Regions from separate parts of the Enterobacter cloacae complex sp. R_G8 genome, predicted to be linked through region 2. Evidence: predicted binding sites of a transcription regulator. Region 2 holds the regulator's gene; the other holds the start of a gene.
What was found. Region 2 encodes Fur, which represses iron uptake genes when iron is present. Its sites were predicted from a motif close to ATAATAATGAGAACNACTATCAA; they were not measured.

Region 1 (4,201 bases), 180 kb from region 2:
GGTTTTACCCGGCTGTAGCGCCTCGGTGTGGTTGGCGTAAAGGGAAATTTCCTCCCACGGTTTATAGACCACACCGTAGGTTGGCATCCAGCGGCTGCCGTCAAAACCGTCCGCGTCGTTTTCCGCACCGGTAATTTTGTTGTACCCGCGAATGACCACTTTCTGATGACGTGCGCCGGCGGTAAACAGCAGCTTGTCATCCAGCATGCCCAGGGTATCGCTCAGCAGCCAGCCCTGAGTGCGGGTGCGCCCGCTGGTCAGCGGATCGCTGTATTTGCCGCCAGAGCCGTTGAAGTTGGAGCTGTCCGGCATCGGGACGCCGGTGTTGTGGTAGATATTAGTGGTCGGGTTATCCGCCGTCGCCGACATTTTCCAGGCGATTTTTTCGTTTTTGGTCATCGCGGAGTACCCCACGTTGACCTTGTGCGAGACAAAGCCAGTATTGAAGTGACCGCGGATCCCCGCCATGCCGCTGACGGAATCGCTGATACGGTTGGTATCGAGACGGCTGACCACGGCCTTACCGCTCTTGTCCACCAGCTTCGGTGCGCTGTAGATCCCTTCTTCGTGCGCATGCTGCGCGCCAAGGCCGGTATAGGCCGTCCAGTTGTCAGTGATGTCGTACTCGCTGCGCCACATCCCGAACTCGTTTTCAATGTTGCTGTAAGCCCATTTCTGCGAGAAGTTACGATCGTTTTTCGGTGGCTCCGGCACAAAATCCACGCCGGAAATATTGACGCTGGTCGGACTGCCGTGGAAGGTCTTCTTCTGATAGCCCATATCCAGGGAAGTACGGAAGTTGTCGCCTTTATAATCCAGACCGGTGGAGAGCAGCGTGGTGCGACGGCGGTCGTTCGGCACACCGGTTTCCCCTTCCCGGTGAACCAGGTTCACGCGCGCGCCGAACTGGTCGTTGTCGCCAAAGCGACGGCCCGCATCGAGGGTGGTACCAATCTGTGAATCGGAGGTGTAGTCCACGCCCACTTTCGCCTGCGGCGTATCGCCCGCATGTTTTGGCTCGAGGTTGATCATCCCGCCCACGCCAGAGCTTGCCGCGCCGTTCATCAGCGAGTTTGCCCCTTTGAAAATCTCAATGCGGTCGACCATCTGGGCATCCACCACCTGACGCGGCAATACGCCGGACAGCCCGCCAAAGGTCATGTCGTCGCCGTCAAACTTCAGGCCGCGAATACGGAAGGTTTCGGCGCTATTACCGTAGCCCTGAACGTACTGCACGCCCGCATCGTTGGCGACCACATCAGCAATGGTTTTCGCCTGCTGATCTTCCACCAGCTTCGAGGTGTAGCTGATGATATTAAACGGCACATCCATGGCGTTCTGCTGACCGAGCATCCCCATACGGCCGCCGTTTGCCACCTGACCGTCCAGGAAAGCGGGCACCAGCTGGTCGCCGCCGGGTTTGAAATCGCTTCCGGCTGCAGACTGGACCACCATGGTGTCTTCTGGTTTCGCGTCTGCTGCCAAAGCAGCGTGCGTCACTGTGCTAACGGCAAGCGCCAGCAATGTTTTATGCATTTTGGTGTTGTTCATAATTAACTCATTAAACGTGCGCGCAAAAATGGCCCGTCGTCGGGCCTTAGAAGGATGTTATAAGCAATGCAAATGAGAACTATACGCATTATATATACGTTAGCAAGTGTAACCGCGCGTATCTGCCTGAGAAAATGGGTTAAACGAAGCCGGGGGAACGGAGAAGGGTTACAGCGGGAAAACGTAACGCACAACCACCCCGGATCCGGGGTGGTTGCAGGGCATTATTTTTTCTTGTAAATATCGGCGGTGCCGTGAATTTTGTTGTTGGTATTACCAGACGTGAGCACCAGGACATCGGCACCTTCTTTGTCTGCTTTTTCAATTAATTCTTTCTTCGCATCATCAATGGAGACTTCATTTGAAGTGCTGACTGTACCGATTTTTTCATACTGCGATTCGACTTTCTCGAAATCATTTTTCGTCAGCAGTTCAGCGGCAAAGGCATTGGTGGTAAACAGAAACGCTGTTCCCAGCAAAATAGCAGTCGTCTTTTTCATAACCTTTTTTCCTTGAGATTAATCAGCAACTACGAAAAACCTCACACATAATGGTGAGGTTTTATGAGCATGGTAGAGAATCTCAGGAAATGCCACACGATAAGGAAAATTCTTTTATAACAACCCGTTGTATTAAATTACTAACGAACATTAAGAATATTCAAAAACGCGCGCCGTACCAGCAATATCAATACGCACCGCCGCGCCCGGGTTCCATCCAGGCTGGCTGACGGTTTTCAGGGTAATCGGCTCCGTTTGCCCGGCTAACGCCAGCGTGAGCGTGGACAACTGGCCGGTGAAATCCACATCCACAATCGACACCGGGCTTTCGTGCGCCGCGCATGCCGTCACGCGCAGTTGCTCGGGACGCAACATCACTCTGCCCTGCCCCGTCGCCTGGGCGTTGTCCGTGGGCACCTCGCCCAGCGCACACTGCGCATAACCGCTGGCGAGTTGTGCCGGCAGGATCACCGCATCTCCCAGAAACAGCGCTGTCTCTTCGTCCACAGGCTGAGAGTAGACCTGATAAGGGGTACCGACCTGAGTGAAACGCCCGGATCGCATGACCGCCACCTGCGTGGCAAAGGACAACGCTTCGTTTTGATCGTGGGTGACCAGGATCGAGGCCACCCCCGCTTCCGCCAGCAGATCGGCCGTCGCTTTACGCGTCATGGCGCGCAGGCCGGTATCCAGTGCCGAGAAGGGTTCATCCAGCAGCATCAGAGAGGGACGCTGCGCCAGCGCACGGGCGAGCGCCACGCGCTGCTGCTGGCCGCCGGAAATCTCATGCGGCCAGTGCGTGGCGAGTTGTCTGTCAAGCGAGACCATCTCCATCAGTGCTTCCACGCGCTGGCGCTTCTCGTGGCGGGTACCGTCTAATCCCCAGGCAATGTTGTCTGCCACATTAAGATGCGGGAAGAGCGCCCCCTCCTGAGGAACAAAGCCAATTTTACGCAGATGCGCGGGAATAAAGTTGTTCTGATCGAACAGGGTTCGGCCCTGCATCACGATCCGTCCGCTATCCGGCGTTTCGAACCCGGCAAGGATACGCAGCAGCGTGGTTTTACCCGACCCTGACGGCCCGACAATCGCCGTCCGGCTTCCCGGCGCAACGCTCAGGTTTAAGCTGTCGAGCACCTGCGCATCGGAAAACGATTTAGAAATGGACGTTAATTCAAGCATCTCATAGCCCTGCAATTTTTTTAGACTGCATATAAAGAATGGCGGTCAGCGGAAGTGAAATCAAAATCATCAACATGGCGTAAGGTGCAGCGGCAACATAATCGATCTCGCTGGTCAGCGCCCAGAAACCGGTGGACAGCGTGCGCGTTCCCAGCGGGGAGAGCAGCAGCGTCGCCGTCAATTCGTTACTGACGCCAAGAAAGACCAGCGCCGCCCCTGCCGCCGCACCGGGCGCGGCCAGCCGCATGGTGACGCTCCACAATGCCTTCGCGGGCGTGCTGCCCAGACTGCGCGCCACGTTTTCGAGCTCCACCGGCGCCTGCGCAATCCCGGCCCGCAGGTTAATGAGCGCACGGGGCATAAACATCAGCAGATAAGCCAGGAACAGCGTAATTTCGGTCTGATAAATCGGGCGTGCATAGTGAATGGTGACCGTGACCAGCGCGAGGGCGGTGACGATCCCCGGCAACGAACTGGTGATGTAAATACACCCTTCCAGCATCCGGAAAATGCGGTGCGGGTAACGAATACCGAGCCAGGCGATGGGAATGACACAGGCGGTGGTCAGCAGCGCGCCGCCCACGCCGAGCATCAGCGTCTGGCGCAGCGAGTGCCAGAGATCGGCGCTCATCCAGTTCTGTACGCCGCCAAGCCATATCCAGCGACACAGCACAATGAGCGGTACGCCCAGCGCCAGCACAATCAGCACGAGGAAAAACAGCTGGCCCAACGCCGCTGCAACAGGCTTCAGCGGCCAGCGCGTCTGTTCACGTGCCGCCCCTGCGCCGATGCGCGCATAGCGGGCTTTCCCGCGGGTGACCCCTTCCAGCAGCAAGATGGCCAGACAGCATAGCGCCAGCACACCCGCCAGCATATTTGCCGCCGGGCCACTGAATGTCGACTGGAACTGGTCGTAAATGGCGGTGGTGAAGGTATCAAAGCGGATCATCACGTACAGGCCATATTCC
Region 2 (4,201 bases):
TCAACGTGCCGGTGCTGTGGGAGCAGTACGATAACATCGTCGGCTGGAAAACCGTTCCGGCATGGCCGCACCCTACCCTCTTTATTCGTGGCGGCAATTCGCCGTACGTCACCGACGCTTACCGCGATACCCTGCTGGCGCAATTCCCCCAGGCCCGTGCCCACGTCATCGCTGGCGCCGGACATTGGGTTCACGCGGAAAAACCAGACGCCGTCTTACGCGCCATTCGCCGCTATCTCACTGACACGGCAAATTGATTAAAAAGAGAGCGACTGGAAGGCTGCGGGCTTCCAGTCGTTGGCGTGTCGTTTTTGGTGATGTATGATGGCGCGCTTATCGCCCGGGCATTAGCAGGGCGGCGTGTTTCCCCCGAAGTCTCAGAATCATGGCCAAAGAACAAACGGACCGTACGACACTAGATCTGTTCGCGAATGAGCGTCGACCGGGACGACCGAAAACGAATCCGCTTTCGCGCGACGAACAGCTGCGTATTAATAAACGCAACCAGCTTAAACGCGATAAAAATCGTGGACTTAAGCGTGTCGAACTGAAGCTCAACGCCGACGCCGTCGATGCGCTAAACGAACTGGCTGACGCGCGTAATATCAGCCGCAGCGAGCTGATTGAAGAGATGTTAATCACCCAACTCGAGACCATGCGCAGCAAGGCATAAGTCCGAAAAATCCCTTTATTACCCTTTTCATGTAGCACAGAGTGCAGTCCTGCGCGATAGCTGTTTCCGCAGGGTTGCCTGTTCTGCTATTATTGCCTTTATCCGTGGACAAATTGCGCCACCATACCATTAAGTATCAAGAGGTTATTTTACTCATGGCAATTATCGGCATTTTCTTCGGCAGTGATACCGGCAATACCGAAAATATCGCAAAAAACATTCAAAAACAGCTCGGTAAAGACGTTGCCGATGTGCACGACATCGCCAAGAGCAGCAAAGAAGATCTCGAAGGCTATGACATCCTGCTGCTGGGTATCCCTACCTGGTATTACGGTGAAGCCCAGTGTGACTGGGATGATTTCTTCCCGACACTGGAAGAAGTGGATTTCAACGGCAAGCTGGTTGCCCTGTTTGGCTGCGGTGACCAGGAAGACTATGCCGAGTACTTCTGTGATGCGCTGGGTACCATCCGCGACATCATTGAACCAAACGGCGCCGTTATCGTAGGTCACTGGCCTACCGCCGGCTACCACTTTGAAGCGTCTAAAGGTCTGGCTGATGACGATCACTTCGTGGGTCTGGCGATTGACGAAGACCGTCAGCCAGAACTGACAGCAGAGCGCGTTGAAAAATGGGTTAAGCAGATCCGTGAAGAGCTGCACCTGGACGATATCCTCAACGCCTGATTTTTATTGCGGCGCAACGAGGGTTGCGCCAGCAAACCAGGTCAAACCGATTAAATTAATCGCTACAATCTTTTAACTTTTTCGCCCAGACCTGTACAATGTCCCCCTGATAAAACGTGGCTCCCATTGAGCAAGTTTGTTGGTGATACCACGTTTTTATAAGCATACTTTACATGAGACTTGCAGTTTTCATTTAGCCATGGCAGTTCTATAATGAGACGCATTATCCCAGGTGCATTTTCTGTCACTTCCTATAGAAGTGAATCGTTTAGCAACAGGACAGATTCCGCATGACTGACAACAATACCGCATTAAAGAAGGCTGGCCTGAAAGTTACGCTTCCTCGGTTAAAAATCCTTGAAGTGCTTCAGGGTCCAGACAATCACCATGTCAGTGCGGAAGACCTTTATAAGCGTCTTATCGACATGGGCGAAGAGATTGGGCTGGCAACCGTTTATCGTGTGCTGAACCAGTTTGATGACGCGGGCATTGTCACCCGTCATAATTTCGAAGGCGGTAAATCTGTATTCGAACTGACTCAACAGCATCACCACGATCACCTGATCTGCCTGGATTGCGGCAAGGTCATTGAATTCAGCGATGATTCCATTGAATCACGCCAGCGTGAAATCGCTGCCCGTCATGGCATCCGCCTGACAAACCACAGCCTGTACCTGTATGGTCACTGCGCTGAAGGCGATTGCCGCGAAGACGATCACGCGCACGACGCGAAATAAGCACGCTTTCATACTCTGAGCCAGCCGTAAGGTTGGCTTTTTTTTGCCTGTTGTCTGGCAAAAAAAAAGCCCGGCAGCGCAGCGCCACCGGGCATGATAATAACGAGTTAGTGACTGTTGTTGCTGCGAATCTCTTCCCAGATCCGATCGCAACGCTTCGCGACTTCCTGATCGTTACCGGTTTTGCGCGCCTGGATACAGGCCTGGTAATCCATCACGCGAATATTCTCCTGGGTTGCGAACTGCTCATGCGCTTTCTCTTTTTTCAGCACATTCAGCACGCTCTGGCAGGCTTCGATCTTCTCCGGCGAACCCTCCGCCGTATTGATACAGGCGCTGTAGGCATCTTTCAGACGGGAGTCCTCTTTCGGGGCCTGATTCTGCGCACAAGCCACCAGTCCCGATGCCAGCAACGCGACGATTACAATCTTTTTCATATGTAGTCTCCGGTCCGGCGGGAATTACCCCGCCGGACGAGTCATCAGAAGATGGTGAACGGTGCGATAACCATGAATTTCACGTCGCGTTCATCCTGGAAGATGTTGCCGTAACCGCCCGCGTAGCTCGGGATATCGGAGTGGTTGTCGTATTGTGTAAAGTGCAGTTTGAACATGGTTCCTTTGGCGCGACCATCCTGCAGGGTGTAGATCGCATCCAGGCTGTAAGAGGACTCTTTGAGGCGATAGTTTGGATCGTAGTATGCGTCCGGTGTTGCCATATCAGCAGGCTTCGCGTCCCATGCGTAGGCGTAAGATGCCCCCACCGCCCAGCCTGGCAGGTTCCAGTTTTTCAGATCATACATTGCGCCGAAGAAGACCGCTTTTTCGCCATCGGCGTTGAAGTCGGAACGGTTATCCCACCAGATATCCAGACGACCGTTTGAAGATGCATAGGTTGGGGTCATACGCTGCAGGAAGTAGCCCTGCTGCCCTTCCGCTTTCACCCACGTTCCTTCAAGACGCAAATCCACCTGGCCGACTTTGTAGCCGAAGGTCAGCGCCTGCAACCACGCCGTGCCGTCATAAATATCATTCACGCTGCCATCACTGACTTTGTCTCGCGTACCGTAGAACTGGTAACTGGTACTCAGCGGGCTACCAGCAATATCAAATTTGTAACTGGCTTTAGCAAAATACTGGTCGATATAGCCTTCCGCCTGACCAAATGCCGCTTCAAGCACTAAATCATTTTTAAAGTCGTACTTCGCACCCAGCGAGTGGAGATAATCCACTTTGGTCTTTTTATCGTTCTGGTAGAACTTGTCCATTTCGATATGCCACGGCGCTTTATACTCGTTGGTCCACATATACGAGAAGCTCAACGCACCTGCGTCACCGTAATCAAAATTGGCGCCCGCTTCTGCCCCCTGATAGGTACCTGGCATAAAGCTCCAGTGCGGTGCTAACAGGGTTTGACCGGTTGGCTGAATATAACCACCGCGCGCCCATACCGGGCCGTATTTAAATTTCGCGGCAGCTTTATACAGGCTGATACCGCTTTTATCTCCGGACCAGTCTTCTTTATACGCTTTATTACTGGAGGAGAAGGCAATTTCGTTCGGGTGGCCGCTGTCACCATTTTCCGCCATTTCAATTGCCGTGAAGGCGGCAATATCCAGACCGAACATATCGGCAGCGTAACCAGACTGGAAATCCAGGTTGGCGTTCCAGGTAGAGTGAGAAAGGTTCGTTTTATATTTATCTTCCGTGACATCCTTACGGTCACGTTCACGCTGCCAGTAATAAATACCGCCCGTGAGGGTTGAATCATCGATGAAGCCTGCAGCTTTAGCGTCTGGCGTCACCACCAGGCCTGACATTGCTGTCACACCGGCAATAGCCAGCGCCAGCGCACTACGTTTGCCACTGAACGTACGCATAGATTATTCCTCTTTGACGAATTAAAACGCCTAAAACGGCGAAAAATATAAAAGACCTGATGGTCAGGGGTAGTCGGAAATACCCTCGAATAACTACCGTCTTTAGGTTATTTTTCGCGACGCGAATTATCAATGCTTTTCGGCGGGCAAAACTCAGGATTATGACGAAGTGCACATAATTGGTAGTGCTTTGTAACATTTAACGCAAGGCGAGAGCTGGCGGGGG

Region 1: a site for Fur is predicted at 1,618-1,640, ahead of NQ842_RS18520 (TonB-dependent siderophore receptor). Genes of this name have one in related genera too.

The regions. Positions count from the first base shown of each region.
Region 1 covers NZ_CP102246.1:3,896,972-3,901,172, forward strand. The annotation lists gene NQ842_RS18520 (TonB-dependent siderophore receptor) at 1-1,551, opposite strand, end outside; gene yahO (DUF1471 family periplasmic protein YahO) at 1,776-2,051, opposite strand; gene NQ842_RS18530 (ABC transporter ATP-binding protein) at 2,202-3,233, opposite strand; gene NQ842_RS18535 (iron ABC transporter permease) at 3,235-4,201, opposite strand, start outside.
Region 2 covers NZ_CP102246.1:3,716,597-3,720,797, forward strand. The annotation lists gene ybfF (esterase) at 1-257, shown strand, start outside; gene ybfE (LexA regulated protein) at 386-673, shown strand; gene fldA (flavodoxin FldA) at 829-1,359, shown strand; gene fur (ferric iron uptake transcriptional regulator) at 1,650-2,096, shown strand; gene chiQ (ChiQ/YbfN family lipoprotein) at 2,204-2,533, opposite strand; gene chiP (chitoporin) at 2,578-3,975, opposite strand.